Regions from separate parts of the Lysinibacillus parviboronicapiens genome, predicted to be linked through region 4. Evidence: riboswitches for the same ligand, from Rfam matches in the RefSeq annotation. Region 4 holds a riboswitch; each other region holds the start of a gene.
What was found. A riboswitch is a leader RNA that binds a small molecule or an ion and turns the genes downstream of it on or off. The one in region 4 is predicted to bind cobalamin.
Positions count from the first base shown of each region.

Region 1 (7,563 bases), 1.4 Mb from region 4:
TTGTGCTGTCATCAAACTTGCAGTACCTATAAAAATAGTCCATGTTTTCAGCTGTAGTGCCCAGATATGTGAAGGTATAACACTTGCTGATGGCGCAATAGACAATATTATCGACACTAAGCTAGTCAACAGAAAAAAACCTGGTAACAGTAATAACTTTGCATAATACGTAAAGGGAATTCTTGCACCTAAAATGATAAAAGCACTCATCACAATAAATGTAATGAGTGAAATAAGTTCATCCCTCATGATAAGCGACAGCAGTAGAAGACCAAGAGAAAACGTCATTTTTTCTAGCGGATGAACAGACGCTAGTTTGTTCATGTAAGCATACTTATCAATGAGTAACATCGCTTAACCTTCTTTGTGTTTGCCACGCATATAGCCGATAAAATAGCCGATAAAACCAGCACCAATTGCGGCTTGAAGCACGAATAATAGGCTCTCAATTTCACCACTTGGTGGCTCCCAAAAACTTTCAAACCATGGCTCGTACTGAGCGTTAATTTCACCAATTGCGACTTCAGCCTCACCGTCAGCTCCACCGAACTCTGCTCCTTTTTGTACGAACAGCGGAATGATTGCCAATAGCACAACAATAGCTAAGAGTAGTAAATTTTTTTTCATGTCAATGTGCCTCCTTTGCTGAGAAAACACGTAAAGCTTTTAATTCACTGACATTATATTTTTTTAAGAAATTCATGACGATGACTGTTAAAATCCCTTCGCTAATGGCAAGTGGAATTTGTGTCAACGCAAAAATACCAGAAAATTTTGTGAATGAAGCCATAAAGCCTCCAACTTCTGAAGGGAAGGCCAGTGCAAGTTGGACAGAAGTCACAACATATGTACCTAAATCACCAAGCATTGCTGCAAAAAATACGGCAAGTGAGAACGATAGGCCAATCTTTTGAGAACCTTTAAAAACAAAGTACGCGATAAAAGGTCCTACTATAGCCATCGAAAAGGCATTTGCACCCAATGTCGTAATGCCGCCATGCGCTAACAGTAAAGATTGGAATAATAAGACGATTGTTCCAATTACGCTCATTGCCAATGGACCGAATAATACAGTTCCTAAGCCAACTCCAGTTGGATGTGAACAACTTCCTGTTACAGAGGGGATTTTAAGTGCAGATAAGACGAATGCAAAAGCACCTGAAAGACCGAGTATCATTTTTGTTTCGGGATTTTCATCGATTGTTTTACGAATTGAACGTAATCCTAAAATAATAAATGGCATGGCTACGATCCACCAGAAAATCGCCCATTCAATCGGCAGAAATCCTTCCATGATGTGCATGGCAAATGCTCGATTTGGCACGAGTAAAAATGCTAGTAAGAAATAACTAAGCTTCCAACAAGAAAATTTCAAAATAGCTCCTCCTTAAAATAAAATTTAGAATGTAGCGTGCGCAATAAAAAAGCACTTTTCCGATGTAGGAAAAGTGCATAGCTGAAAAAGCAAATAGAAATTATCATCTGCCAAGCCGCACACCTATCCTCGTAGGTTGAAACGATCACGTATTTTTCGGCAGGTCTCCTGGCTTTAGTTCAACATTTTATAGGCCTTCCCATCCTTTGGACAGTGACATAATCTATAAAACTCCCTAGTACAGTGGCGGGACCGCGCCGGACTTGAACCGGCTTCCCTTTTAAGCAAAATGACTACACTTCGCACCGAAAAAAGATGAAGTTGTGAGATTTCACGACAAAGTGTAACATGATTTTCCATAAATATGCTATCTCTTTTTATAAAAAATATTTTTAATTGAGCTTCATTCTAGAAAATTCTGATAAATCATAGAGTAACACCACATTTTTGCATGAAATATTTGTTGAAATTTTACTAAAAATTTCACAAATTAAAAAAGAATTGTTGAAATTTATAAATAATAAGCTATGATAGAAACAGTTTTCTATTACGTTTTTAGACAATTAAAATTTCATATAGATACATCTATAAGTGCTCGAGATAATTCGAGATAATAGGGAAATCGGTGTGAATCCGATACAGCCCCCGCTACTGTAATAGCTGATGAAATCGCAAATGCCACTAGTATCACTTGGGAAGGCGCGAAAGTAAAAAGAAGCTTAAGTCAGGAAACCTGCTTAGTTGATGGCATGCAAACTTTTCGGAGGGAGAAGTTGAAGCGAGAACGAGTACTTATATTTATTCGTTTTTATTTGGCTTCTACAAGACCTTTACTCTTCGTTTAGAGTGAAGGTCTTTTCTTTTTCCTAGTCGCAAATGAGGGGAGCAAGACAATGACAACTTGGAACTTAGACGGAATGAAAACGCATCTTTTTATTTGCAATGGCAGTAGCTGTATGCATAAAGATGGCGAAGAAATTACCCAAGCAATACGTAATGAAATACAGGTACAAGCACTTGATAAGGAAATACATACGACAAGAACACGCTGCAACGGCAGGTGTAAGGATGCTTGTGTTGTCATCGCCTATCCACAAGGAAACTGGTATCGTGTGCCAACGACAGAGCATGCAAAGGCGCTCGTGCAAGACTTACATCATGAGTCTTTACATAGTGAACATGTGTTCACACTGCGTGAAGGTACGTTACAGCGTACACCACAAACAACAGCTATTAAAGGCATTGAAAAGGTGAAAGAGGGGGAACAAAATGGCGCAAAAAGGTAAGATTTTTGTTGTGGGCTTTGGCCCCGGGGATTTTAAACATATAACAACAAGAGCTGTAGAAGCACTGCAACAGAGTGACTTTATCATCGGCTATAAAACGTATGTGGAGCTCATACAAGATTTAGTGACTGCCAAGTCGATTGTTAGTACAGGAATGACCGAAGAAGTTTCGAGGGCGCAGGAAGCTGTGCGTCAGGCAGAGGCAGGTAATATCGTGTCTGTCATTTCCAGTGGTGACTCAGGCGTGTACGGGATGGCGGGGCTCGTCTATGAGGTATTGATAGAGCTTGGCTGGACCGAAGCAACTGGTGTTGAAGTGGAGATTGTGCCTGGTATTTCTGCGATTAATTCGTGTGCCAGTTTACTAGGTGCGCCGATTATGCATGATTCTTGCACAATTAGTTTAAGTGACCATTTAACACCATGGAATTTAATCGCTAAACGGGTGGAAGCAGCAGCAATGGCGGATTTTGTGATTGCACTTTACAACCCGAAAAGTGGTCGTCGTACACGCCAAATCGTCGAAGCACAACGTATTTTACTAGAATATCGATCTCCCGATACACCGGTGGGGCTCGTAAAAAGCGCCTATCGTGATCGCCAGGAAATTACGATGACCACACTAGCGGAGATGCTTGAGCATGATATCGGGATGCTCACAACTGTTATTATCGGAAATTCATCTACATTTTTCTATGACAATAAAATGATTACACCGCGTGGCTATCAACGAAAATATACGCTTGGAGATGAAAAACAGCCACTACGTCCACATCAACGTCTGAAAGAAGAAAATGAACCGTGGGCGATGAATCAACAAACGGGAACAGCGCGTGCTGATTTTGCGGCAGACCCGAATGCAGGACGTAGCAAGCCCAGTTTAGCGATTACACCTGTGTCAACGCTAAATAAATCATCTCTTGAAATGGCTGCAACTGCACTTGCAATGGTGAAAGGGACAAGTGCTGGGCATGTCACATCTAAACTTGTCCAACAAAAGATTGAATCCATTTTTGAACTTGCCGTTAGTCCTGGGGTGGCTAATAAGTTTTTCACGCCGCAACAAATGACGGCTTTAGCTGAAGTTGTTGGGGAAGAAGGAACGATGGAGTATACACCGGACCATCAAATTCATTTGAAAATTCCAACATCTGAACCCGGTAAAATTACAGCAAAACTACGTGAAGTGGGCTTTTTGTTAGCTCCAATCGGCGATGTACTGTCATTAAAAGCATGTGATTTCTGTTATGGAGAGAAAGCAGACTCTATTCCATATGCCGAGGAAATTCAAGCAAAACTAGGTGGCTTAGCATTACCGAAAACGCTAAATATCGGCTTTAACGGCTGTGGTATGGCATGCTACCGTGCAGTGTTTGATGATATTGGTATTGTCTATCGTAAAAGTAAATTTGATGTCTTTATCGGTGCTAAACCAGTTGGGCGTACAGCGCATGCGGCACAGCCTGTGGTAGAAGGGTTAGAGCCAGAACAACTTGTTCCACTTATAACAGACATTCTTGAAGAGTACAAAGCCAATGCGCATCCAAATGAACGCTTGTTTAAATACTTCAAACGTGTGAAAAAAATATTGCATTTTACGTATCAAGATATGTCTTCAAAAATAAAAGTAGAGCCAGCTCCGTGCGGCGACTAGTGAGGAGAAAAGAGATGAAAGCTATTTTATTTGTCGGCCATGGTAGCCGTTTAGCAGCAGGAAATGATGAGGTACGCACATTTATTGAGCAAATGACTCCTCGGATTGATGACAGCTTTTTAGTTGAAACTTGTTTTCTGGAATTTGCTTCGCCAAACATTGAAGAGGGCATTACGAATTGCATACAAAAAGGTGCAACGGAAGTGCATGTTATACCAATTATTTTACTGCATGCTGGACATTCAAAGATGCATATTCCAGCAGAAATTGAGCATGCACGCGAGCATTACCCAAACATCACTTTCACATATGCGCAAACGATTGGCATTCACGATGAAATTTTTGCCATTCTAGAAGACCGTCTTGAAGAGATTGGGTTCAATGCACAAGATGAGCATAAAGATACGGCAGTGCTGTTAATTGCGCGTGGCGGTAGTGATCCTTATGCCAACGGTGATTTTTATAAAATTACTCGTTTGCTTTGGGAAAAGCTACCAGTACCAATCGTGGAAAGTGCTTTTATGGGCGTAACAGATCCGCGCGTGGACGCAGGCATTGAGCGATGCGTCAAGCTTGGTGCGAAAAAAATTATTATGTTACCGTACTTTTTATTTACAGGCATTCTGATGGAACGAATGCAGGGCATGTGCCAACAATTTAATGACAAATATCCTGACTGTGATATAGAAATTGCCAATTATTTTGGCTATCATGAGCGTCTACAAAATGTGCTGTTAGAACGTATAGAGCAAGCGGTGAATGGTACTTCTACTGGTATGCAAGATTTAGAAAATTACCGTGCTTATGCTGCGGTGCATGGTCATGCGCATCATCATCACCATCATGACCATGATCACGACCATGGCCACCAACACAGCCATGACCACCACCATCACCATGAAGAGGAGTCAGTGAAATGATTTTCATGTTAGCAGGCACTAGTGATGCAAGGAATCTAGCACTGGAATTGCAGTCTGCGGGTCATCAAGTGACTGCAACCGTTGTCACTGATTCAGCAGCTTCGAGCCTTACAAAAGCTGGTCTTCCACATTTAGTCGGTCGCTTGACGGCTGAAGAAATGGCGACAATTTTACTGGAAAAGGGCTATCAACTTGTTGTAGATGCCTCACACCCATTTGCTGAAGAGGCTTCTAAAAATGCGATGGCAGCAGCTGAAAAAGCAGGTGTACCTTATATTCGCTATGAACGTGCCCATGAGCATTACGCACATCCTCTCATAACGGTTGTGAGAGATTATGAGCAAGCTGCACAACTAGCAGCAACAAAACGCGGTGTCATTATGTTGACAACAGGTAGTAAGACGCTAGCGACGTTCACCAAAGTATTGCAAGGACTGGAAAATACACGTGTTATTGCTCGTATGCTTCCTCGTCTCGATAATATGGAAAAATGTGAGGCACTTGGTGTGGCGCAAAGAGATATAGTGGCCATTCAAGGACCGTTTTCAAAAGAATTAAACGAAGCCCTTTTCCGTCAATATGATGTCACATTGATGATTACGAAAGAAAGCGGCAAAGTTGGTTCTGTTGATGAAAAGCTTGAAGCCGCACTTGCTTGTGGCATAGAAACGATTTTAATTGCTCGACCAAATATACAATACGGCCAACAGTATTCCACATTCGAGGATATACTACGGGCTGTTCACAACACACTTTAGGAGGCAATTCATATGGATTTTAAAACAGATTTCAAACCTTTAACAGTAGACCCAGATAAAATTTATGATTACAGTTTCGCAATTATTGCAGAGGAAATGGGCGACCATAACTTCACAGAAGATGAGTGGAAAGTTGTACGTCGTATTATTCATGCATCTGCTGACTTTGAGTTAGGCCGTAGTGTCATCATCACACCAGGCGCATTAGAAGCTGGGGTTAAGTCTATCTTAGCAGGACGTCATGTTATTGCTGATGTCCAAATGATTGAAAGTGGTTCAGGGAAAAAACGTTTCCAAAAGCATGGCGGGGATTTACACTGCTATATTGCAGATGAAGATGTTTCAGTTGAAGCCAAAAAACAAAATACAACACGTGCCATTATTTCGATGCAAAAGGCTACAAAACTACACGAAGGCGGTATATATGCCATTGGTAATGCACCGACAGCATTACTAGAGTTAATTCGCTTAATTAAAGAAGGTTTAGCAAAACCGGATCTAATTATCGGTATGCCAGTTGGCTTCGTTTCAGCGGCTGAGTCAAAAGAGGAGCTATTAAAGCTAGAGGGTATTCCATATATTACAAATGTTGGCCGTAAAGGCGGTAGTACAGTGACGGTTGCCGCATTGAATGCCATCTCTATTTTAGCGGACGAACAGGCAAAAAAATAATGGAGCGGAAGCCAAAAAAGGATCCCAAGGACATGCGTCACGGTTATACAACGGGAGCCTGTGCAACTGCTGTTACAAAGGCTGCATTACTAGCACTAATTACAAATGAAGAACAGGAAACGAGTACCATTCATTTGCCGATAGGACGAGATGCAACATTTACAATTGAAAAATGTACATTTGCTCGCAATGCAGTAATCTGTGAAACGATTAAGGATGCTGGTGATGATCCAGATGCAACACATAAAGCGCTCATCATTGGCACAGTAAGCTGGGCCGACACACCAGGTATTCATTTAGACGGAGGAATAGGCGTCGGGCGGGTGACAAAGCCCGGCTTACCCGTTGCTGTCGGAGAAGCGGCTATTAATCCAGTGCCACGCAAGATGATACATAATACCGTACAGAGCGTACTTGACGAGTTTCATATTGATCGTGGTGTTAATGTCATTATTTCCGTACCAGCAGGTGAAGAAATTGCTAAAAAAACATTAAATGGAAGGCTCGGCATTATCGGTGGTATTTCCATTTTAGGCACAAGGGGAACCGTCGTGCCTTTTTCGAGTTCAGCCTATATGGCAAGTATTGTTCAAGCCATCAGTGTTGCAAAAGCAGCTGGATGTGAGCATGTAGTGGTGACAACAGGTGGACGCAGTGAAAAGTATGCCATGGCCCAATATCCTGAATTGCCAGAGGAGGCATTTATTGAGATGGGTGATTTTGTCGGCTTTACGTTAAAACATTGTAAACGACTCGGCATAAAGCAAGTATCGCTCGTAGGGATGATGGGCAAATTTTCAAAGGTGGCACAGGGTGTCATGATGGTACATTCAAAGAGTGCAGCCATTGATTTTAATTTTTTAGCGCAATTGGCAGTCGATGTTGGTGCAGATGAAGA
Region 1 covers NZ_CP073713.1:2,903,443-2,911,005, reverse strand. The annotation lists gene cbiQ (cobalt ECF transporter T component CbiQ) at 1-351, opposite strand, end outside; gene C9J31_RS14050 (energy-coupling factor ABC transporter substrate-binding protein) at 355-627, opposite strand; gene C9J31_RS14045 (energy-coupling factor ABC transporter permease) at 629-1,375, opposite strand; cobalamin riboswitch at 1,517-1,700, opposite strand; cobalamin riboswitch at 1,948-2,131, shown strand; gene C9J31_RS14040 ((2Fe-2S) ferredoxin domain-containing protein) at 2,269-2,661, shown strand; gene cobJ (precorrin-3B C(17)-methyltransferase) at 2,645-4,315, shown strand; gene C9J31_RS14030 (sirohydrochlorin chelatase) at 4,330-5,235, shown strand; gene cobK (precorrin-6A reductase) at 5,232-5,993, shown strand; gene C9J31_RS14020 (precorrin-8X methylmutase) at 6,006-6,665, shown strand; gene C9J31_RS14015 (cobalt-precorrin-5B (C(1))-methyltransferase) at 6,665-7,563, shown strand, end outside.
Region 1: linked by a shared signal. The riboswitch ahead of C9J31_RS14040 ((2Fe-2S) ferredoxin domain-containing protein) and the one ahead of C9J31_RS20905 (FecCD family ABC transporter permease) in region 4 are both predicted to bind cobalamin.

Region 2 (7,563 bases), 1.1 Mb from region 4:
TAACGTCAATGATATACTGATGGTAATAGTGAAGGGGGATTGGATTTGAAAACGATACAAGAGGTGGCAAAAGAGTTTCATGTTTCAACACGCACCATACGTTATTATGAAGAACTTGGCTTGCTTAATCCGAGTCGTTCTAATACCAATCAGCGAACCTTTTCAAAAAAGGAAATGGCCAAATTAAAGCTAATTTTTCGGGGCAAGCGATATGGCTTTTCATTGGAAGAAATAAAGGAGATGGTGTTGCTTTTTGATTTTGACCGGACAGGTATGCAGCAATTACAACGGACAGTTACGTATGGAGAACAAAAAATGCAAGAGATTGATGACAAAATAGCTGAACTTCAGCAAATGAAAAGTGAATTACAACAAATGCATGGCATATTTAGTGAAAAATTAACTACTTTAAAGGGAGAGATGCACGATGAATAGTTCGAATTTGTTAGCACGGAATGCCCGAAAGTATGCAAAAAATGAAGCGATTATTTGTCATGGACGCAGAGTGACATATCGTGATTTAGACGAGCAAGTGACACGACTCAGTCATGCATTATTAGAACAAGGCGTAAGACAAGGTGATAAAGTATTAATTTTCATGCCAAATGTAGTAGAGTTTGTTGTCAGTTATTTCGCCATTCAACGAATTGGAGCAATTGTAGTACCGGTTAATGCAAAATTGACTTTACCAGAGGTCGAATATGTCGCACAACATGCCGAGGCTATAGCGATAATTGCTCATGAAACAATATTCACATCCGTTGAAAACATTACCTTGGTATCCATCAAAATTAAAACAGGTCAAGTAATGGATGGTTGGTTGAACTATGAAATGCTTATCCAAAATGCAAGTACCCATACAATTGATTGCCAGCTCAACGAAGATGATGCATCTACGATTTTATATACTTCCGGTACAACAGGTAAGCCTAAAGGCGTGCTCTTTAGCTACCGCAATATTTTAACAGTGGCGCAAATGATTGCTGTAGAAATGGAAGTAAAGCCGGAAAGCCGCATACTACTGATGATGCCATTAACACATTCAGCCCCACTACATTTATTTTTAATGGCTGGTGTGCTTGTAGGAGCAACCAATGTTCTGACACCAATATTTACACCAGATTTATTTATCGATACCATTGAGCAGGAAAAAATAACACACTTTTTTGGAGCACCGGTGGCCTATTTATTAACTGCACAATCTTCAAGATTGAAAACAGCCGATTTATCTTCAATGAAATGGTGGGTTTATGGGGGCGCCCCGTTATCAAAACATGAAGTTAGTTTCATAGAAAAAGCATTCCAAACGGCTAACTTGACCTGTGTTTACGGCTTAACAGAGGCTGGGCCAAGTGGCTCATTAATGTTCGGAAAGGAACATGTGTTGAAGGCTGGAAGTATCGGTCAGCGAGCGCCATTAGGTACAGAGTTGCGCATTATCAACGACAACGGCGAAGACGTAGCGCATGGGGAAGTAGGCGAAATTGTTTTATTTGGTGAAGGGAATATGATGGGCTATTACAAGGACGAGGTGGCTACACAGGCTGCATTCATAGATGGCTGGTTGAAAACAGGAGATTTAGCTCGCTTCGACGAGGACGGCTATATATGGATAGTTGATCGGAAGAAGGACGTTATCATATCAGGCGGTGTCAATATCTACCCGAAAGAAATTGAGGATTGTTTAGTAGGTTACGAAGGTATCTTTGAGGTTGCTGTTATCGGTGCTCCACATCCTCAGTGGGGCGAAACGGTGAAAGCGGTTTATGCCTCGAAGGTAGAAATTAATGAAGAAATACTCATTGCTTATCTGGAAGAACATCTAGCAAAATATAAAATTCCACGTATTTTTGAACGTGTGGAAGCACTCCCGCGAAATGCATCAGGAAAAATATTGAAGCAATCTCTGAAGGGACAAGAGGTGAGATAATGATGAAGGTTTTACAACAAGAGGAGACTCGGACGTCCAATTTTTTTACAGAAAATGATACTTTGCAAAAAGTATTAGAGTTGATGCTAGATGAAGAGTTCCACGACTATGCAATGCGCGAACTAACTGATTTCGGTGAGCTTTGTGCAGGTGAGATTGATGAAAGAGCAAAGCATACCGACAAAACAGGCGAACCTAGACTACAAAGATATAATGCTTATGGTGAAGAAGTATCGGAAATATGGGTTAATGACGGTTATAAAAGAACGATTGAAGAAACATATAACACAGGGATAGTGGGCTATGTGCATAAGGAGATTCCACAGCTAGGCAGGAAGGGCAATTATGTATATAGCTTTGCACAAGGGTATTTGCTGTCTCATGCGGAGCCAGGTTTCTATTGCCCTGTAACTTTATCGATGGCAACAGCATATTTACTCGACCATTATGCGAGTGATGAAGTAAGGGAGCGCTTTCTACTACATGTTTGTGCAACGGGTGACACGAAGCTTTATGAGGGTGCGACATTTTTAACAGAGCGACAAGGGGGCTCTGATGTTGGGGCAAATGTTGTGAAAGCTGTACATGATGGCAAACAGTTTCGACTATATGGTGAGAAATATTTTGCATCGAATGCAGGGATGTGCGGCGTAGCGATGGTATTGGCACGAATGGAGGACGCACCCAAAGGATCGAAAGGTTTAACGCTATTCGCCGTACCATGGCATCAAGAGGATGGTACGATTAATCATCTACGTATTCGGCGTTTAAAGGATAAGCTAGGTGTCAAGGCAGTACCATCTGGTGAAGTCGAGTTTGATGGGGCGTTTGCATATGTTGTAGGTGATCCAAATAAAGGGATTTATTATATGTTGGAGGCACTTAATTTGTCCAGAATATGCAATGCTGTTGCCTCAATTGGCATTATGCGTCGCGGTTATTTAGAAGCTAAGCACTATGTGACAAATCGATATGCGTTTGGACTGCCTTTAACACAATATCCAATGATTCAGGATACGTTAGGAAAATTTGCAGCGAAGCTACATGTAGAGGTGGCAACTGTCTTTGATGTCATTCAACTGTACGATAAGGTAACAAGCGGCCAGGGCAATAAACAAGACATCATTATGAATCGTTTAAATATTGCCATTATGAAAAAAGAAGCAGCCGAGCAAGCGCTGCATTATGCAAGTGAAGCAATTGAACTGCATGGTGGTAATGGCTATATTGAAGATTTTGTCACACCCCGCCTTTTGAGAGATGCGCAGGTACTCACAGTTTGGGAAGGTACAGCCAATATTTTAGCATTAGAGCTTATTCGTTTAGTGGAAAAGTTTCAGGCACATGAATTGTTTGTTCAAGTTATGCAAGAGAGATTAGCTTCGTTATCTGCTAGTCCATTGCTGCAAATCGTAAGTGAGCAATTAGAAAAATTAGAAGAGAACTTGCAAATCTTCAGTCATCTAGATGAGGCAACTAAAACATTTGACGCTAAAAGGATTGCAGAGAACATGGCACATGTCTATGAAAGTGTCGTAGCCGTAGAATGGGCAGATAGATTTGGTGGTAAATATGAAAAGCTAGCAGATATCTATTTAGAGGATACATGGGCACTGCGTAAAATCGGTGCGCCAATGAAAACTGTGCAATATTTTGCGGAAATCATATAGCTATCGCGAGCCGTCTCAAAGTCCTTGAGGCGGCTTTCTCCATGCAAGACGAGTCCACCTTTTTTATCGTTATATCTTTCTAATTTCATGTATAATGAAATCAACTAAAATATTATAAAGGTTCTTTACTAAGTAAAGTGAAAAGGGAAATCGGTGTAATTCCGATGCGGTCCCGCCACTGTAAGTGCGAGTTTTTTCAATTTATGCCACTGAAAACTTTTCGGGAAGGCATGAAAAACAACTAGCGCACGAGCCAGGAGACCTGCCTTTATAGTGCAACACGTTACAGCCTACGAGGATAGGGTGGTGGATTTTGCGTATGTATTTATGTGCAAACAGCCCCTCATCTTTTGTGATGAGGGGTGTTTTCAGTTTTACAAAGTTTCTCGATAAAATACAAGATTGTGGGCGACAAATTCTCAAAGTTGGGCGATAAGATACGAAAAAGTATCGATAAATCAAGAAAACAGAGCGATTAAATGCGCACAAGCAGGTTCATTAGGGAGGGTTCACAGTGAAAAAGTATTTGAAAATAGGATTGTCAGCATTGCTCGCAATTGGCCTACTTGCGGCATGTAATAGCAAGGAAACGAAAAACGACAATCCTGCAACAGAGCAACAGGCAACTTCGCAAGGAGAGGAAGCTACATTCCCGCTTACAATGACAGACGTTACTGGCAAGGATATTACACTAGAAGCACCACCGGAAAGAATTATTTCCCTCATACCGAGTAATACGGAAATTTTATTTGGACTTGGTTTAAATAATGAAATCGTTGGAGTCAATGATTATGATGATTATCCAGCAGAGACGGCGGACAAAGAAAAAGTAGGCAGTATGGAATTTAATATTGAGCAAATTATTGCGCTTACACCAGATATCGTGTTTGCACATGAGTCTAGTATTGCTTCTCTGGACGGAGCGTTAGCTCAATTAGAAGCAGCCGGTGTGAAGGTATATGTTGTAGCAAATGCAGATAACTTTAATGAAACATATACAACAATTGAACAGCTAGGGCGTGCAACGGGGAAGTTACCAGAAGCAAGAAAAATGATTGCTAACATGAAAGCAAAAGTAGAAGAGGTTGAGTCAAAGCTTGCAGGCGTGGAACCGAAAAAGGTTTTTGTAGAAACATCGGATGAACCAGAAATTTATACACCAGGTAAGGATACTTTTATGCAGGAAATGTTGGAAATGATACACGCAGACAACATCGCGGCAGATACGAACGGCTGGTATAAGATCGATGCTGAACAAATCATAGCAAAAAATCCAGATGTTATTGTTGTGACATATAATTATGTACCTGATATTTTAACGAAAATTCCCCAACGTGCAGGCTTTGACACAATTAATGCAGTGAAAAATAAAGCGATTGTACAAGTAGATGAAAATATGATAAGTCGTCAAGGTCCACGTTTAGCAGATGGTCTTGAAGAATTAGCTAAAGCCATCTATCCAGAGGCATTCGAGTGAGTAGAATAGTATTTGCCTATGTAACAGCGATAACGCTTCTAATCATTAGCATCTGGTGTGGCGTATCGATAGGCTCAGTTCATATTCCACTAGAAGTATTGTGGAATAAGGCAGCAGATGAAACGGCTGCCAATATTTTGTGGAAAATTCGAATGCCACGTGTCATGTTAGCAGGACTTGTAGGAGCATCGCTTGCGATTGCAGGTGCGGCATTCCAAGGCTTATTAAAAAATCCTTTAGCAGATCCCTATACATTAGGTGTTTCTTCTGGCGCCTCTGTAGGAGCAGTAATGACACTGTTTTTTGGGATTTCCATTCCGGTTGTAGGTCTGTACGCATTACCGATATTTAGTATGATTGGTGCGGTGTTAACAATGGTAGCTGTTATGACCTTTGCTAGGTTAGTTGACCGTTCACTGAAAATGGAAACACTTATTTTAACAGGCGTTATTTTTAGTTCATTTTTAGGTTCTCTTATTTCGTTAATGATAGCTTTAACCGGTGAGGAATTACGACAAATTATCGGTTGGCTGCTTGGTTCGGTATCAATGCGCGGGTGGCCATACGTACAAATGATTGCACCGTTTGTTGTGATTGGCTCGTTGATGCTATGGACGCAAAGAAGAGAGTTAAATGTTCTTTTATATGGAGAAGAGCGTGCGAAGCATTTAGGCGTCAATGTCAAACGAAGTAAATATTTAATTTTAGCAGGTGGCTCAATGTTAACAGGCGCAGCGGTTGCAGTTTCTGGAACGATAGGATTTGTTGGACTAGTTGTTCCGCATATGACCCGTATGATTTGGGGTTCAGACCACCGTCATCTACTGCCGTTATCTTTTTTTAATGGAGCAACTTTGCTGATTATATGTGATTTGGTGGCACGGACGATTATCATGCCGCGTGAATTGCCAATTGGTGTCATCACGGCGTTTATAGGCGCACCTGTTTTTTCGTATATATTCTATAAGCAACGAAGAAGCAAGGGGGTACGCGTATGATTGTCGTTGAACGTTTATCGGGTGGTTATGAAGGCGTACCGATTGTCAAAGATGTGAGCTTTACAGTTGAAAAGGGCAAAATACTCGGAATTTTAGGACCCAATGGTAGTGGCAAGTCGACATTGCTGAAGGTAATCAGTGGGATACTCCCAGCAACTACAGGTACTATTTTAATAGACGGGAAAGATATGAAAGCATATAATGCCCGTACATTGGCGAAGAAAATGGCGGTACTGCCACAGCTGCATGCCAATGCATTTTCGAATACAGTGCGTGAAGCAGTATCGCTTGGACGTTATCCTCATCAAACAGGATTCTTTTCGAGTTGGTCAGAGCTAGATGAGCGAGCTGTCCAATATGCGATGGCGCAAACAGGTGTCACACGTTATGAGCATACACCGATGGAGATTTTATCGGGTGGTGAGCAACAGCGTGTATTTGTAGCACAGGCTTTAGCACAAACAGCTGAAATTTTACTGCTAGATGAGCCGACCAATCACTTAGATATTGCCCATCAACGCCAAATTCTAGATATGGTACGAAAAGAAGCACTAGAATGTGGCTTAACGGTTATTATGGTATTACATGACATGAATTTAGCATCACTCTATTGTGATGAATTATTGTTAATGGAAAATGGTTGTATGCGTGCAATTGGTGCGCCGCATGAAGTATTGATTGCTTCGCAAATTGAGGAAGTGTATCAAGCGAGAGTTGCAACTTACGCGCATCCTGAAATTCCGAAACCTCAAATTACGATGATGCCAGCTGCAAGTAAGCATCAGCAACGAGCTGTTATCGTAAAAGAGGATTTTAAGATAACAACAGATTATATTCAATTGAAATCGAATATTCCTTTAAAAACAGTCTCCTCTGCTGTACATAATCCAGGTATTGGATGGTATGACTGCCTAGTAAATCGGTCTGTTGCTGGTGATTATATCATTAAAGATGTGAAGTGCGAGGTCGCGGAGTTTTTACAAAGGGAACACTTTTCATTGACAAGTACAGTAGTAATGTTAACAGCCGTTTCAACAGAGCTCGCTGCACTTAATAAATATAAAGCACCCTTTGGTGGCATATTTGTCGTCGTAACGGCAGGTGTTGGAAAGGCTGTGGATGTGTCACGTACGCATGAAAGACAAGATGAACCATATATTGGTACTATTAACACGTGGGTTGTGATTAATGGGTGCTTATCGGAAGAGGCGTTTTTCCAAGCCATGATGACTGCAAATGAGGCGAAAACAAAGGCCTTACAGTCAGAAAATATTCGGGATGAGCGCACCAATACCATTGCCACTGGTACTGCCACAGATAGTCTGTTAATTGCCGCAACTCAAAAGGGTGAGGAAATGTTATATGGTGGTCCGATTACAGATGTAGGAAAGATTATTGGTAAAGGTGTTTTTGAAACGACAGTGCAGGCAATTCGAAATTATAAAATGAAGCATAGGAGCTGAGTTGAATGAAACTTTACACAAAAAC
Region 2 covers NZ_CP073713.1:566,967-574,529, forward strand. The annotation lists gene C9J31_RS02845 (MerR family transcriptional regulator) at 46-435, shown strand; gene C9J31_RS02850 (class I adenylate-forming enzyme family protein) at 428-1,930, shown strand; gene C9J31_RS02855 (acyl-CoA dehydrogenase family protein) at 1,933-3,600, shown strand; cobalamin riboswitch at 3,702-3,884, shown strand; gene C9J31_RS02860 (ABC transporter substrate-binding protein) at 4,115-5,077, shown strand; gene C9J31_RS02865 (FecCD family ABC transporter permease) at 5,074-6,075, shown strand; gene C9J31_RS02870 (adenosylcobinamide amidohydrolase) at 6,072-7,538, shown strand; gene C9J31_RS02875 (cob(I)yrinic acid a,c-diamide adenosyltransferase) at 7,544-7,563, shown strand, end outside.
Region 2: linked by a shared signal. The riboswitch ahead of C9J31_RS02860 (ABC transporter substrate-binding protein) and the one ahead of C9J31_RS20905 (FecCD family ABC transporter permease) in region 4 are both predicted to bind cobalamin.

Region 3 (7,563 bases), 160 kb from region 4:
TTTGAGCCCATTAACTTTAATATTATCTTGACGACGCTTGCTATGAATTTATACACTGTCTCATTCCTATCTTGTTAAATAGTTATCACTATTGTAATCGAAAAGACTAGTATACTGCAATTACCTATACACTAATTAGACCTTTCCCACTAACACATCAACATCAATCGTAATTTCACGTAGCGTAATACTTGTTCCTTCTGTCTTATGCCAACCCATCGGTGTCATTTCAAGGAGTGCAGGAACAAGCTCTGAAGCAAGTGGAACCTTATAAGTAACACGTTCAACCATCACTTCAGCAAAACTCTCCCTAAATCGTTCTACGGTTTGTTCATTGGAATACATTTCCTTAGCTGAATCGGCATACAGCTGCGCGCGAAGCTCTTGTAAATAGCCACTTTGTGGTACAACCTTGATCACACATCCGCCAGGTACTAGTAGCCGCTTAAATTCCTCATAATTAGCTGGCGATAAAATATTTAATATTGCCTCAAAGCTAGTTTTTGCAAATGGACTCTTCGCTAAGTCACCGACACACCAAATTTGCTCTGGATAATGGCGAGCTGCAGCAAGGATACCTTCCTTTGCAATATCAATTCCAATGCCTATACCCTCTCTATGTGCCATTATGCGCGCTAAATGTGAGCCCTCACCACAGCCTGTATCCAGCACTGTTTTAGCAGCAGCCATTAGTTCTATAATTTTCCCTTCCAGTACATCGTACATACCACTATCAATAATAGCTTTGCGAGATTCAAAAAGATCCTTACTGTATTTTGACGCAGCACTATGTGTCAGCATATTAATATAGCCTTGCTTGGCAATATCGAAAGAATGATGCATTGAACACTCAAGTCGCCCTTGTTCATGCACCCGCATAGACTCTTTACAAATTGGACAAGCAAATAGCGTAATATTGTTGTTCATCAATACCGCTCCTGCAGCTCGTTTTGATAATGCGCTCATTTAATTCGCCTCCTTCTGCTCTGTTGGTGAAACGAGTGCAAAACGCTCCCATTTCCTACTTTTCCATCTAAAGTATACGATGATGGCACGCAACCATTCATCTGCTGAAATAGCTAGCCAAATTCCTACTAATCCCCAATCTAAAACGAATACGAACAAATAGCCAAGCGGTAGACTCATACAGACCATTGATAGGAAACCAATTTTCACAGGAAATCTTGCATCTCCTGAGGCACGTAGTGAATTAATAATAACAATATTCATTGTACGCCCAGTTTCAAGTAAAATACTCAACACTAAGACAGATGCCCCAATGGCAATAACTTCTGGATTATCTGTAAAAATGCCCATAAGTGGTGTACGGAAAAACGTCACTACTATCACCATTATTATCGTGAACGTAAATGCTGCACGTACACTCGACCACAGTTGATGATATGCCTCATCCTTCTGACCAGCACCGACATTGCGACCTATGATAATCGCTGTCCCTGTACCGATTGCAATAGCAAATAAGTACGTAAACATAGAAATATTCATAGCATATTGTCTTGCCGCAAGCGTTTCAGCTCCCAAGTACGTGGCATAGTAAAGGAAAATAATTTGGCAGAACTGATATAATACCTGCTCAAAAGCTGACGGTAAACCGATATTTAATATTTTCCGGACATATTCTTTTGAATAGGTGAAATAATATTCTAGTTTGACCCGCACTTCCATTACTTGATACAACAGCCATAAAAACACAATTACTGCCAGTCCACGGCTGATAACAGAGGAAATAGCTGCCCCTTTTACGCCTAACTCTGGTAAACCTAAATTACCAAAAATAAAGCCATAATTTAATACAACATGAAGCACGTTCATGCCAAGGGAAACATACATCGTTTGCTTTGTCCAACCATGTACACGAATTACCGCTGCTAATGCATTGATAATTGCTTGAAGGAAAATAAAGCTACCGATAATAACTAAATAGCTTTGGGCATAAAGCAATACTTCACCCGTTAAATTCATCATAGACATTAATTGGCTTGCACCAAAGAAGAACACAACACTCATAATGAGCCCTACGCATAAATTCATGGTAACCGCCAATGCTGAAATTTTCGCTGCTTCGAAGTAACGCTTTGAGCCTAGATACTGCGAAACAACAATCGAAGCACCATTTCCGACAACTTCAAGTATTAATATTGCAATATGAATATATTGATTAGCCGCACCAACCCCTGAAACAGCATTATCAGATAAAGCACTAAGCATAAATGTATCAGCTAGCCCCATTAACATAAATAAAAAAACTTCTAAAAAAATCGGCCACGTTAAATGAAATAAACTTAAATGTTCGGCCGCTTTTTTCACTCTAATCGTATGTGCCAATTACTTCCACTTCTCTCTCTACATTACATAAAAATCTATTGTATCTTATCATAGATTTGTCTGCTGTAAAGACTTATTCGGTGAGAAGGGTGACAAAATCTGTCGTCCTGTTCGTCAGTGGCCTAACTCACTAAAAAACCCGGCATCTCACAAAAGCAGAACATAAAAAAACCCTCTCACAGGGCTCATGTGAAAGGGTTCTTATTCATTTAAACAATTAGCCTGTAATTGTTCACGTTTGGCTTGAGTTAGACCAAACTCTTGCTCTAAAAATGCGGTTTTTGAGCCATAACGAACTTCCATTGCATCGAACGCTGCTTGTAAATAGTCTTCTCTGGCAGACATTAATGCATAGAACTGCTGTAATTCTCGATCATTAAAATCCTTTTGAATCGCCTGCGCCATTCGGTCTACCATCGGGCGTAAAAGTTCATTCGTATCTAAATAATCTTGCATAATAATCTCCTCAGGGACATCTAACGCTAATAAAATCAGTGCACCACCTATACCTGTTCGATCTTTCCCTACTGCACAATGATGAACAAGCCCTAAATTTTCCGGGTTTTGAATGGTAGCCATTAATTCTTTAAAAGAAGCATTATTAAAGGGCATTTGTGCATAAAAATCACAGAACATTTCTGGACTTACAACTTTGTAAAAACTTTGCCCGCCAGTATTCGTAGGCATTTCAAAAGCATGGTTCCCTTTTGCAGGGATTTGTATATATCTAGCATTTAGAAATGTCGGATTAGGATTATTTTGCGCTTCATGTTTGTCTCGATAATCAAAAATCGTTTTCACACCTAGTGTCTCAAAGCGTTCTTTATCCGCCATCGTCATTTTTCCAAGTGCTGCCGAACGATAGATTAAGCCTTTTTTGACAGTACGTCCATCCTTCGTCTGATAGCCACCCATATCACGGAAATTATAGACTGCTTCAAACGGAATAACCTTCATGTCAAACTGTGTCAACCACAACGCCTCCCTTATATTAGCAATCACCTTACTTTCTATTCTATAAAACAACTGAGGATAATACCAATTTTCACACCAGGGCTTTTCTGTACATAGCAATGCCTTTTCACCAAAAAGACATGCGATGTATAGCGCTATCTAAAATAAATCTTGCCTTCTTACCAGAGCGCATTTCCAGGGCACCTGAGCGCTTCTCCCTCTTTCCGAGCTAATTTCGGCAAGGTGTCATACCTAACAAAAAGCCGTCCTAATCTAATAGAACGGCTCTTAAAAGTCTTTAATTATTGAAACAGCTCAGGATAAACAGCTTTGGCTACTAACTCAACCGCTTCCCCAATACGTGGACCAGGACGAGTGGAAATATCAGCATCTACATAATATACTGCTTTGTTTTGAATCGCTGTAATCGTATTCCAACCATTACGGGCAATAATTTCTGCCGCAGGATCCTTAGCGTAATTCACAGTTGTTAGAATAACTTCAGGGTTTTTAGCAATGACGTCTTCCTCAGAAACCTTTACCCAACCCTTTTGGTCAGCAAATACATTGCTCACATTAGCAGCATTTAAAATTTCTTGTTGGAATGTACCTGCTGCTGTTGTATAAATGTCTGGCTTTGGACTAATCTCCAAGTAAACATTTTTTTGTTTTTCTACATCTTTTACTTTTGCTTGAACATTAGCTATTTTAGCCCTAATGTCTTTATTTAATTGCTCACCTTTATCCTCAACACCCATGACAGTCGCAATTTGTTCTATATCCCCATAAACATCTTTAAATGAGGCTGCTGACTGGATAACAAATACTTTTACACCTGCATCTTCAAGTCCTTTTAACGCGTCATCCTGGCCAGTAGTATAAGCAATCACTACATCTGGCTTTAATGCTAAAATGCGCTCGCTATTAAACGTCATAGAATCTGATACTCGTTCAATGTTTTGTGCTTCTGCTGGATATGTATCATAATCTGTTGCGCCTACGATTTTATCCCCAACACCTAATGCAAATAAAATTTCTGTATTGCTTGGCTGTAATGACACCACAGTTTTTGGTACAGCATCAAATGTCACTTCTACACCACGATCATCAGTCACTTTATAGCCTGTTGCTTCAGTTGATTTTTGTTCCTGAGATGTTTCCCCATTCTTCTCTTCATCAGTTGTACCGCAGCCCACTAGGACAAGTGCTAACATCAAAATTGATAGCCATTGGAAATTAAATAATTTCTTCACTTATCTCATTCTCCTTTTTTCTTTTTCATTGGGTATGATTTACTTATAAACGGAATTTCAGCAATTCCAGCTTGTTGATTCATGTATACAGCCATGACAAAAAACACATTCGCCAGTAATCCTAAATAATCGAAGAGAATAGCTGGTACTTCTCGCTCTTCAGACACTTTGTGCAAGACACGGTATGATTTTTTCGCTTCACTTCGACATAAATGAAGGGCAACAGCAGCCTCCGTTCCTTGTGGTAAAACAAAGTTTTGAATCTCTTCCCTAACATGCTCAACGTAAAAATCATAACGATTACTTAACCATGCTAAATCTTCATCGGTAACTGCCAATTTGCCACGTACTGAACCATTGACATGATAAGCCATCGGCAAAATTGCCAGCAAATCGCCTGCTACAACCTCCACCGTTTCTTTCTTTACAGCCGCCAGGGCAACACCTACATGTGTTGTTAAACTATCTGTACGAATTTCATAATCAACCGTTGATACTTTTTCACGCATAAACGGATAACATGAATAACGCGCATCTTTTTTCAAAACTAAGACCCCCACTTTCTTTCGTGAAATTCTCCTTACTTACTGGATGAAGGTTAAAGTGCATAAAAAAAACGCCACTCCCGATTAATAGAGTAACGACGAAAATGCATAAATAGTGTCGCTTTGACACGACATTGCCTATGTATTTGCCGCATATCCTCCTAACTTCCGAAGAGTACTTATACGTTCAAATAAAGGTCGGTCTCCTGGCTTGTACAGTTCACTACCTAGATGTAGCGATGTCATAAATACCTTCCCATCTAATCTTAGACAGTGGCTTAAATTTATGATTTATGTACTTACAGTTGCGGAAACAGCTTCGGTTTTACACCGAATTCCCGATTATGCTATGGCCTAGCACCCTTATTCTGCAAGAATTATTCACTTGTAAAGCAGTTTATCATATATTGTGATGAAAAAGTAGTTGCGAAATTGCGGAAAACTCGGTCAAAAACATATAAAACCTAGCACTATTTCTACATAACGATTAGCTATTTGTAGTTCTCACCTGAAAATTCTATATTCAATAATGACTATAAAATTCTTTCGATAGCTTGTTCAATATCAAGTTGAGAATCCGTTGGTTCGAAGCGCGCAGTTGTTTTACGATTACCATCTACTAAAAATTGTGTAAAGTTCCAGCGAATATTGCGACCATCTAAAAAGCTAGGTGCTATTTGGACTATCGTTTGAGCTAACATTTTCTCCTGTATATTTGCCTTTCCAAATTCATGAAAATCCACTTCATGCTTTAAATAATTGAATAATGGATGTGTAGTCTCACCATTTACTTGCACTAATTCAAAAATTGGAAATATCACACCATAATTTACTTTACATAGCTGTGTAGTTTCTTCACCATCTTCTGGATTTTGATTGTCAAATTGGTCACAAAGAAAACCTAACACAAGGAAATTATCCTTGCCCTATTTTTCATACATTTTTTGTAAATATTCAAACTGATATGTAAAACGACATTTGTTTGCTGTGTTGACAATAAGCATCGGCTTCCCACGATATGTTTCCATCGATAAAATTTCACCATTTGACTTTTAAACCTCATTTTCATATTTTTCATGATTATAGCAATAAACTAAATTTTCTCCAACAAATGAGTTTCAACATAAAAAATAGCCATTACGCTTGTTTAACGAATGGCTGTCTGATATTTCTTTTTATATTTTACGTTTTGTTCTTCATCAATTAATCTCTTTGCAATTTCTAATAGATTCCTGTCATTCGTGGCATCAAACAACTTTTTAAAGGATACAATAATATCGTATCGGATCAGTGTCGGGTGTTTTTCGTCAATACACGTTTGGAATCTTTTTGCTAAATACGAAACAATTAAATCTCTTTGCACTTGTCCAGCAAGCCCAATTTGCCAGATTGCTTGTAGACTATGTCTTGCCGTTACAGTTTTATCATCATACGTTACTGCCCAAATTTTCAAAAAATCCTCTAGTACACGTTCTTCTGGATCACTTTTAGCCGCCAATGCGCATAAAAACTGTACTGCACGTGCACGTACATGTCCATCTTTATATGTAAGGGCTTGAACGAGATGCTCCCAGACTGAGTATGTCCAGTCAACTGGTTCTTGCATAATTTTTATCAATTCTTCATAAGACTCGAATTGGATTTCACGGTCATGCTCTGTTATATTACTAAAAAGTTGCAAAATCTCTTTTTCCATGATTCATCCCTACCTTTATTCTGTCAGAACGTTATAAAATTTTAAATTTTTTATGTTACACTTAACTTAATTTATACAAAGAAGGAGAGTTTATGAATAAATCTATTACCCGAAAGTTGATTTTACGAACGCTTGTGATTATATGTCTAATAGTGGCGGCATATTTTATCATACCAGTCTCCGTGCCTATTATATTGGCGGGGATTACCGCTTTTTTCTTAGAACCAATTGTAATGTTTTTTAAACGAAAATGGAAAATGTCTCGGAAAATTGCAGTCGCCTTCATTTACATAATGAGCGTTATCTTTATTTCTATTATTTGTTACTTTACTATTACACAGCTCATGTCGCAAATTATAGTAGTTTCAAAGCAAGCCCCCTATTATATTTCTAAACTATCGGAAATGTGGTTAAACATGCAAGATAACATTTCTAAATATACGGAAGACTTCCCCGCTGAAGTGAGTGCTTCACTTCAAAGTACAACAATGGATTTCATTAAGAAAATTGAAGAATCTTTTCTAAACATCTTTAATTATACCAAAGTTACTGCATTCTTTTCAGAAATTCCAAGCCTCTTTATTAGTCTTCTCGTATATATGATTGCTCTATTTCTATTTATGCTAGATTTACCAAAATTAAAACAAGTTACTTACAAATATTTGAAGCCATCTACTGCGAAAAAAATGAAAATAATTTCTAATCGTTTAAAAGACGCATTTTTTGGTTTTATGAAGGCACATCTACTCGTGAGCTTTATTATTGGAGG
Region 3 covers NZ_CP073713.1:4,477,825-4,485,387, forward strand. The annotation lists gene C9J31_RS21640 (lysophospholipid acyltransferase family protein) at 1-56, opposite strand, end outside; gene C9J31_RS21645 (putative RNA methyltransferase) at 136-966, opposite strand; gene C9J31_RS21650 (MATE family efflux transporter) at 967-2,346, opposite strand; gene C9J31_RS21655 (tyrosine-protein phosphatase) at 2,548-3,303, opposite strand; gene C9J31_RS21660 (ABC transporter substrate-binding protein) at 3,603-4,553, opposite strand; gene C9J31_RS21665 (hypothetical protein) at 4,559-5,098, opposite strand; cobalamin riboswitch at 5,278-5,478, opposite strand; partial or broken gene C9J31_RS21670 (glutathione peroxidase) at 5,632-6,135, opposite strand; gene C9J31_RS21675 (hypothetical protein) at 6,246-6,794, opposite strand; gene ytvI (sporulation integral membrane protein YtvI) at 6,887-7,563, shown strand, end outside.
Region 3: linked by a shared signal. The riboswitch ahead of C9J31_RS21665 (hypothetical protein) and the one ahead of C9J31_RS20905 (FecCD family ABC transporter permease) in region 4 are both predicted to bind cobalamin.

Region 4 (7,563 bases):
TGCTTTCATGACTACAGAAAATCTTAGAATCATAGCTAAAAGTAAAAATAATATGTTTAAAGTATCCATTTTTTGATGAAAGCTAAAAAACGCGTAGACTCCTAACGAATCGTATTTGCAACAGGAGCAGTCATTTGCGACGATAGCATGAGTGAACGTAGCGACAGGAGTAAGAAAAGCAAGAGCATGAGACAAGTGCAGGGAGCGACAAGTGGCACGAAGACTAAAGTCGTCACGTTCTATGACAACGCCTTCGTGACCAACATCCTATTGTTGACGTTCCACTTTCGCACATAAAACACATTTGTGGCTGACGTTTCACTTTCGCACATAAAACACATTTGTTGCCCCGGTGCAGCTCATGCCTTGCCCACGGAAAGCGAAGCGAATTTTTACCATATAGAAAAGGGGATTTTATTGTTTGAAGGACTTTTTAGACAGCCCCTACATCTTTTTATTTTTTTGTGAGTTCCTCTTCAGTAACCCATTTGTGATTTTTTACTACATCATTATTGGTTGTTGAAACATAATCAATCATATAAACCGTTGTTTGCTGTGCCTCATCGATACGTACTGTTGCATTTTCCATGCCCTCCATATGGGATGCATCCGTTTTTACTTCTGTTCCAGGTGCTAATGGTGCGCTCCCGGGATTGAATAATTCCTCATGAATGACCCATTTGTGATTCTCCACGCGTTGGCCGCCTGTAGTAGGTTCATACGAAATAATGTAAGCAGTTGTATCATAAGCACCAACAATCGTTGCTTCTGCTCCTTTCATACCTTCCATATGTCCATCCTTAATAATAGCCGTGCTACCAACCGGATACATTGGGTTTTCTGCATTTTTCAAAGTTGCTGGTACTTCACCAGAACTGGAATGATTCATCGAAGAATGATCCATTTCAGTATGCTGTTCAGCAGGGGCGTCTTTTTCTGTATCTGCTACTTCTTTAGAGCATGCGGATAATGCCAAAACAGCAACTACCGTTAGTAAGCCTCCATGCCAAATTCTTGGTCTTTTCATATCCAATTCCTCCTTCTTCATTTGCTATAAATGTAGCAAATAAATGTGCAGAAACTATGGATGAAGGCAGTTGCCTTTACAGACATAAGATACCCATGGTCATATCTATACTAAAAAAAAACTCCGCTCATAAGCTAAAGAAGCGGCGTTTTTATCGATATAGGCTTCGGATTATTTTACAGGAAAAATCCGAAGCACTTTTTGTACACGATATGCGAAAATACCAGCGAATACTGCTAAGATCATATCCTTTGGTAACGGAGGCATCATCCAAAGCCAGGCTATTTTGTAAGTGAAACCTTCAGGTGCACTAGCCCATAGCTTGTAAGCAAAATACATCCAATTTGTACCCAGAAAATAATTAATACATGTAGCAATTAGAGCAGCTATGACATAGCTCTTCTTCGTAGCGCTTTTTTCAATTATAAGCCCTGCTATAAAGGCTACTAAAATAAAGGTTAGGATAAAGCCAAATGTAGGGCTTAAGATTTGTCCAAAGCCTCCACCGAAACGGGCAAATACAGGTGCCCCGGCTAAACCAATCAACATATAGACGGTACAGGCAAGTGCCCCTTTTCTACTACCGAGAATAAGTCCTGCTAAAATAGCAAAAAACGTTTGTAAAGTGATAGGTAAGCTACCAACTACCATGAAAGGTGCAAAGGAAGTAATATTGGCACCAACCATCATTAATGTGGAAAATAAGCCGATGTACGCAAGATCGAATGTTGTTAATTTGTGTTGTGAATGTTGTGCTACTGTTGTCATAATTTCACCCCAATTTAGTAAAGTTGATAGTGATATTTTAAGAAAATAAAAACTTTGTGTCAACTTTATATTTTATTAAGTTAACACAACTGCTGTTAATAAGTTAGAAAATTCATAGCCTAAATATGTCAAAAAGAAAAAATATGTATAGACTACAATAATTATGTATGTTAGAATCGTCATAATTTTAATATTTCAGATACTATTGGTGTGATGCCCCTAAAGCATCACTTAAAAGGGAAGTCGGTGGAAATCCGACGCTGTCCCGCAACTGTAACGAGGAGTTCTATGATATATAAGCCACTGTTCAACATGGGAAGGCTATCATAGCAACGATGAATCGAAGCCAGGAGACCTGCCAATTAGTTTTTACCTGTAATGCCCACGAGGATGCAAGCAATTACGGACAATTGAAGGATACATTTCTTACTTTTGTTTATTCCAGGGTATTTCTATGCAAATTTTTTGCGTAGAATACCCTTTTTTATTGCTTCCCATCTATCATTTTTTGACTAGGAGTTAATAAACAGATGAATAAACAGACAGTACGCCCAAATAAAAAATTTATCTTGCTTTCTATGCTGCTCCTTCTATTGCTCATCATCTCCATTACATTCGCCATCATGATAGGTTCTGTTTCTATTACACCGTTGTACGTATGGAAAGTTATCTTTTCAAAAATACCATTCGTCCAAAATTGGATAGAGCAAGATTGGAGTCGCTCTCAAGAAATTATCATTTGGCAAATTCGTGTGCCACGTGTTTTACTCGCCGCAATCGTTGGCGGAGGATTAGCCATAGCAGGTGCTGCCATTCAGGCACTTGTTCGTAATTCTATTGCAGATCCGTATATTTTAGGAGTTTCATCAGGTGCAACTGTTGGTGCGACAGCCGTTATAATTTTAGGCGCTTTTTCATTTTTTGGCATATACGCTCTATCTATCTCAGCTTTTTTAGGCTCATTAATCGCGATTGTATTAGTGTTTTTCTTGTCGCGTGTTGGCGGGCGTATTTCTATTTTTCGTTTATTACTGGCAGGAATGGCGGTATCCTTTATTTTATCTGCCACTTCGAACTTTATATTAATGATGTCGAAGCAAGAGGGGGGCATGAAGGCAGTCATGTATTGGATGCTAGGCAGCCTTGCAGGAGCGAAATGGAGTAACCTTCTCATCCCGATGGTTATTTTTGTCATTGTATTTGTCTTGCTTTGGCTCCATTATCGAAATTTAAATTTGTTACTACTTGGAGAAGAAGCAGCAGTAACCTTAGGGGTTAATTTACAACAATTCCGAATACAACTTGTTCTTCTAGTTTCTTTACTTACCGGCGTACTAGTTGCAGTAAGCGGCGCAATTGGCTTTGTTGGTTTGATTATTCCGCATATCGTACGGTTAATCGTAGGCTCAAATTATAAATACGTTATCCCGATTAGTGCTTTATTGGGAGCAATTTTCTTGGTTTGGGCAGATGCACTTGCTCGAATACTAATTGCACCAGAGGAAATGCCAATTGGTATTATTACTGCATTTTGTGGAGGACCTTTTTTCATTTGGTTACTGCGTCGTAACAATTATTCTTTCGGTGAAGGAGATTAGAAAATATGACATTAGAAGCAAAACAAGTATCGTTCTCCATGCATGATCAGCGAATTTTACATGAAGTGAGTATCCGAATAAAGGAGAAGCAGTTTGTCGGCTTAATTGGTCCGAATGGAAGTGGGAAATCCACACTCTTAAAAAATATGTATCGTCTATTAAAGCCAGAAAGCGGGACGGTTTTACTGAACGAGAAAGATATTTTAAAGCAGTCGAGTAAATCCATTGCTAAAAATTTAGCTGTAGTTAGTCAGGAAACACCAGTATTATTCGATTTTCAAGTACGAGATTTGGTTAGTATGGGAAGAACTCCACACAAAAAATTATTTGAACTTGACCATGAAGATGACTTTAAAATTGTTAGAGAAGCCTTATTCCAAACGGGCATTGACCATTTAGAAACGCGTAGCTTTAGCTCTCTTTCAGGAGGTGAAAAAAAACGAGTGATGGTTGCACGTGCTCTTGCTCAGCAAGCACAAGTGATTATCCTAGATGAACCAACGAATCATTTAGACATTCAGCATCAATTACAACTAATGGATTTAATTCAAACTTTACATTTGACTGTAGTGGCTGCGCTACACGATTTAAACATCGCCGCAATGTATTGTGATTATATTTATGTTTTACAGCAGGGTAGAATTGTTTGTCACGGAACTCCAGAAGAAGTGCTCACACCAGCTTTACTACGGGAAGTATTTGGTGTATATGCAGATATTCAAATCCACCATTTGACGGGCAAACCTTATTTAACATATGTGTCTGAACAATTCACAAAAAAAACTTTGAAAGAACCTTCTATTTAAAATACTTGAAGCGAAATTATGTTAGCATGTACATAGGAACATGTTATAAAAGCAAGATGCATGACGTCAAAAAAATGAAAAATGGACATTTCCCAATTTATTTGAGAAACGTCCATTTTTACTTTTTATTTTTGAATTGGACCGTGGTTAATTGTAGATAATGTTTCATTAACTTCAAAAATTTTGCCACGAATATTAGTAATGCCGAAGCTAGTTAAACGAGCAGAATGCATAGTTAAATATTTTTCAGCACTTTCCTTCGAATCGAATAAGTAGACGCCACCAGCTTGTTTGGTCGTTGCATCCTCGGTCCATATTTTCCAGATGAAACCTTCTTCATCATTAATACTTCTTGCTAAATTTTGCAAACCCTCAGCCATCTCTACGCCAAAAGGTCCGTCCATTGTAAAGTCAACCTGTAATAAATAAGCCATACCTTCAGTCCTTTTATAATGCTACCTTCTATCACATACAAAACTAGTGGGTAACTGACATCCTCAATGTGTAATGTGTTTATTTTTCCCCCATAGTTAACAACATAATGGACTGAAGCTGATGCCATTGAAATATGAAAAAGTAATAATGTCTATTATAGCTTTATGCTACTGCTTTTAAACCAGCTACACCAATGATAATGGCAATAATGCTAATGATTCGGGTAAAGTTTTTAGATTCCCCGAAAAAAATAATATTAACAACTACTGCACCAACCGTACCAATGCCAATCCAGACAACATAGGCAATACTTAACTGTAAATAGTTAAAGGAGGCATATAAAAGAGCGAATGACAGACCAAAACCGCCAATATATAATAAGAAATCACGTACAGTTTTTTTCTGACTATAGAAACGTAAACCTATGACACCAACAATTTCTGCAATAGATGCTAATAAAACTAGTAACCAACCCATTATGCTTTTGCCCCTTTCTTTGTATCCTTATCTGTTGGTGAATTATCGGCCAACTTAAGCCCAATAACACCAAGAACTAAAATAAACATAAAGATTGCCTTTATAGAATTAAATTCACCATCAAAAATAAAAACGTCCATAAGAGTCGTACCGATTGTCCCTGCTCCAGCAAAAATTGCATAGACAGTGCCGGTAGGGAGGTTTTCACAAGCCTTGGAGAGAAAATGAAAATCAAGAGCAATCAGGGATACAATAATAATCCAATGCCACCAAGAACTTGCTATATTAAAGCCAAATATCCAAAATAATTCAAATAAACTCGTTAACCCAACATAAACCCAATCTTTTTGCATAATTAAATTCCTTTCTTATGTGAATTCCATGACTGACAATCAGTCAATTATATTGTAAAAGAGAACGTCACTATTTGTGACGTAAGCCGAGAGCATGGTGTAAAAAATCAAGAAGTTCAAGCTTTTGGAGTCTAATGGTTGCATCCTCACTGTCATCATACAAGTATATCTGTTCAGCTGCCGATTCTACTAAACCAATAATAAGCTTCGTGGAGCGTGTTGTATTTAAAGAATCACGTATAATACCCTGTTTTTGTGCCGATGATAAGAAATTGTTCATCCATGCATAATACGGTGCATAGATATTTTCCCATTCTTTCATATGCTCGGTCTGCGTAATACCCGCATAAATTAGAGCAAAGACATCTCGATATTCTTCCGTTAACGAAAAGACAATATTTATTACCTTTTCAAGTTGTTGTTCAAATGATTCTTGCCCATGAACACCTTGTTCAATTGCAGCAATAATTTTTTCGACCATGACTTTTGCAATAGCTGGCATTACGGATAGACGTGATGGAAAGTAAAGATAGAATGTACCTTGTGCAATCCCAGCAGCTTTTACGATATCGGATACTTTCGCTTTTTCAATCCCTTTTTCACGAAATACTTCAATAGCGGCTTGAATAATTTTTTCTTCTTTTGACATATGAAACCCCTCGCTTTTGCAATGCTTATTTAATATGTTACGGAATAGAGGCTATGAAGTCAAAGGAAATGACTGATAATCAGTCATTTGTTTTTTAGTATAGATCAAAACTTTTCCGGGAACTTTACTTTTGAAAGGATAAGTGATGAAATATGGAAGAGGTTAAGTTTGCTCAATTAGATCAACAGCAGCTCGATAAAATAAATGAGCTAGAGAAGAAGATAGGTGTAACTTTAGTTGCGTATGATTCTGCAACAATGCCACCACAGGGTTCGGGTGCTTATCAGGCTTCTAATAGCACTGATAATAATCATCCATCATAATTATGAAAAATGCCTTGCAGCTATGTAAGGTTTTTTCATTTTATTAAAAAGTATTACTAAAGGAGAGGTTTGCAGTGTTTAAAGAGTATTATGCAGATTTACATATTCATATTGGGCGTACGCTAAGTGGGCGTGCAGTAAAGATAACTGGTAGTAGAAATTTAACATTTGCGCGTATTCTAGAGACAGCAAGTGCTAGAAAAGGGTTAGACATAATTGGGATTATTGATTGTCAATCACCTGATGTAATAGAGGAAATGTCGAATATGATTGAACAAGGTGAATTGGAGGAATTAGCTGAAGGGGGACTGCGTTTTCAAAAGACCATTGTTATCCCAGGCTCAGAAATTGAAATATATGATAGTAACTGTCAAGGTCCCATTCATGTACTGGCCTATTTTCCAACACTTATGAAAATGAAGGAGTTTTCTGATTGGATGCATAAACATATGAAAAATATCCATTTGAGCTCTCAACGTATTTATTGTGATGGTCGAACATTGCAACAAAAAGTGTATGAAATAGGAGGACTTTTTATTCCTGCACACGTATTTACACCTTTTAAAAGCTTATTTGGTAAAGGCGTACATCGCAGTATGATGGAAGTATTTGATCCACAGCTAATTGATGCGATTGAACTTGGCTTAAGCTCAGATACTGAAATGGTGAGTGGTATAAGGGAACTTCAACAATATACATTCGTGACAAATTCTGATGCACATTCACTCGGGAAAATAGCACGTGAATATCAAAAACTACGATTAAAGCAGCCAAACTTCTCAGAACTAAAAAAAGCGCTTCATGAATGGGAAGGTCGTACCATTGTTGCCAATTATGGATTAAATCCCTTGCTTGGTAAATACCATCAAACAGTATGTGCAAAATGTGGTGAACAGCTAAAAACAGATGCAACGAGCTGTACAGTTTGTGACAGTAAGCAAATTATAAAAGGGGTTGCGACGCGTATCAAGGAATTATCAGAGCCGATAGTACATGGACGTGAGAGACCTCCTTATATTCATCAAGTACCTCTTGAATTTATTCCGGGGTTAGGGCCTAAAACGATGGAACGCTTAATCGAAGCTTTTGGTACAGAGATGGCTATCTTGCATCGAGTTACAGTAGAA
Region 4 covers NZ_CP073713.1:4,321,300-4,328,862, reverse strand. The annotation lists gene C9J31_RS20915 (YdhK family protein) at 455-1,027, opposite strand; gene C9J31_RS20910 (biotin transporter BioY) at 1,199-1,795, opposite strand; cobalamin riboswitch at 1,985-2,172, shown strand; gene C9J31_RS20905 (FecCD family ABC transporter permease) at 2,326-3,393, shown strand; gene C9J31_RS20900 (ABC transporter ATP-binding protein) at 3,399-4,199, shown strand; gene C9J31_RS20895 (monooxygenase) at 4,325-4,633, opposite strand; gene C9J31_RS20890 (DMT family transporter) at 4,797-5,111, opposite strand; gene C9J31_RS20885 (DMT family transporter) at 5,111-5,464, opposite strand; gene C9J31_RS20880 (TetR/AcrR family transcriptional regulator) at 5,535-6,113, opposite strand; gene C9J31_RS20875 (hypothetical protein) at 6,266-6,436, shown strand; gene C9J31_RS20870 (endonuclease Q family protein) at 6,511-7,563, shown strand, end outside.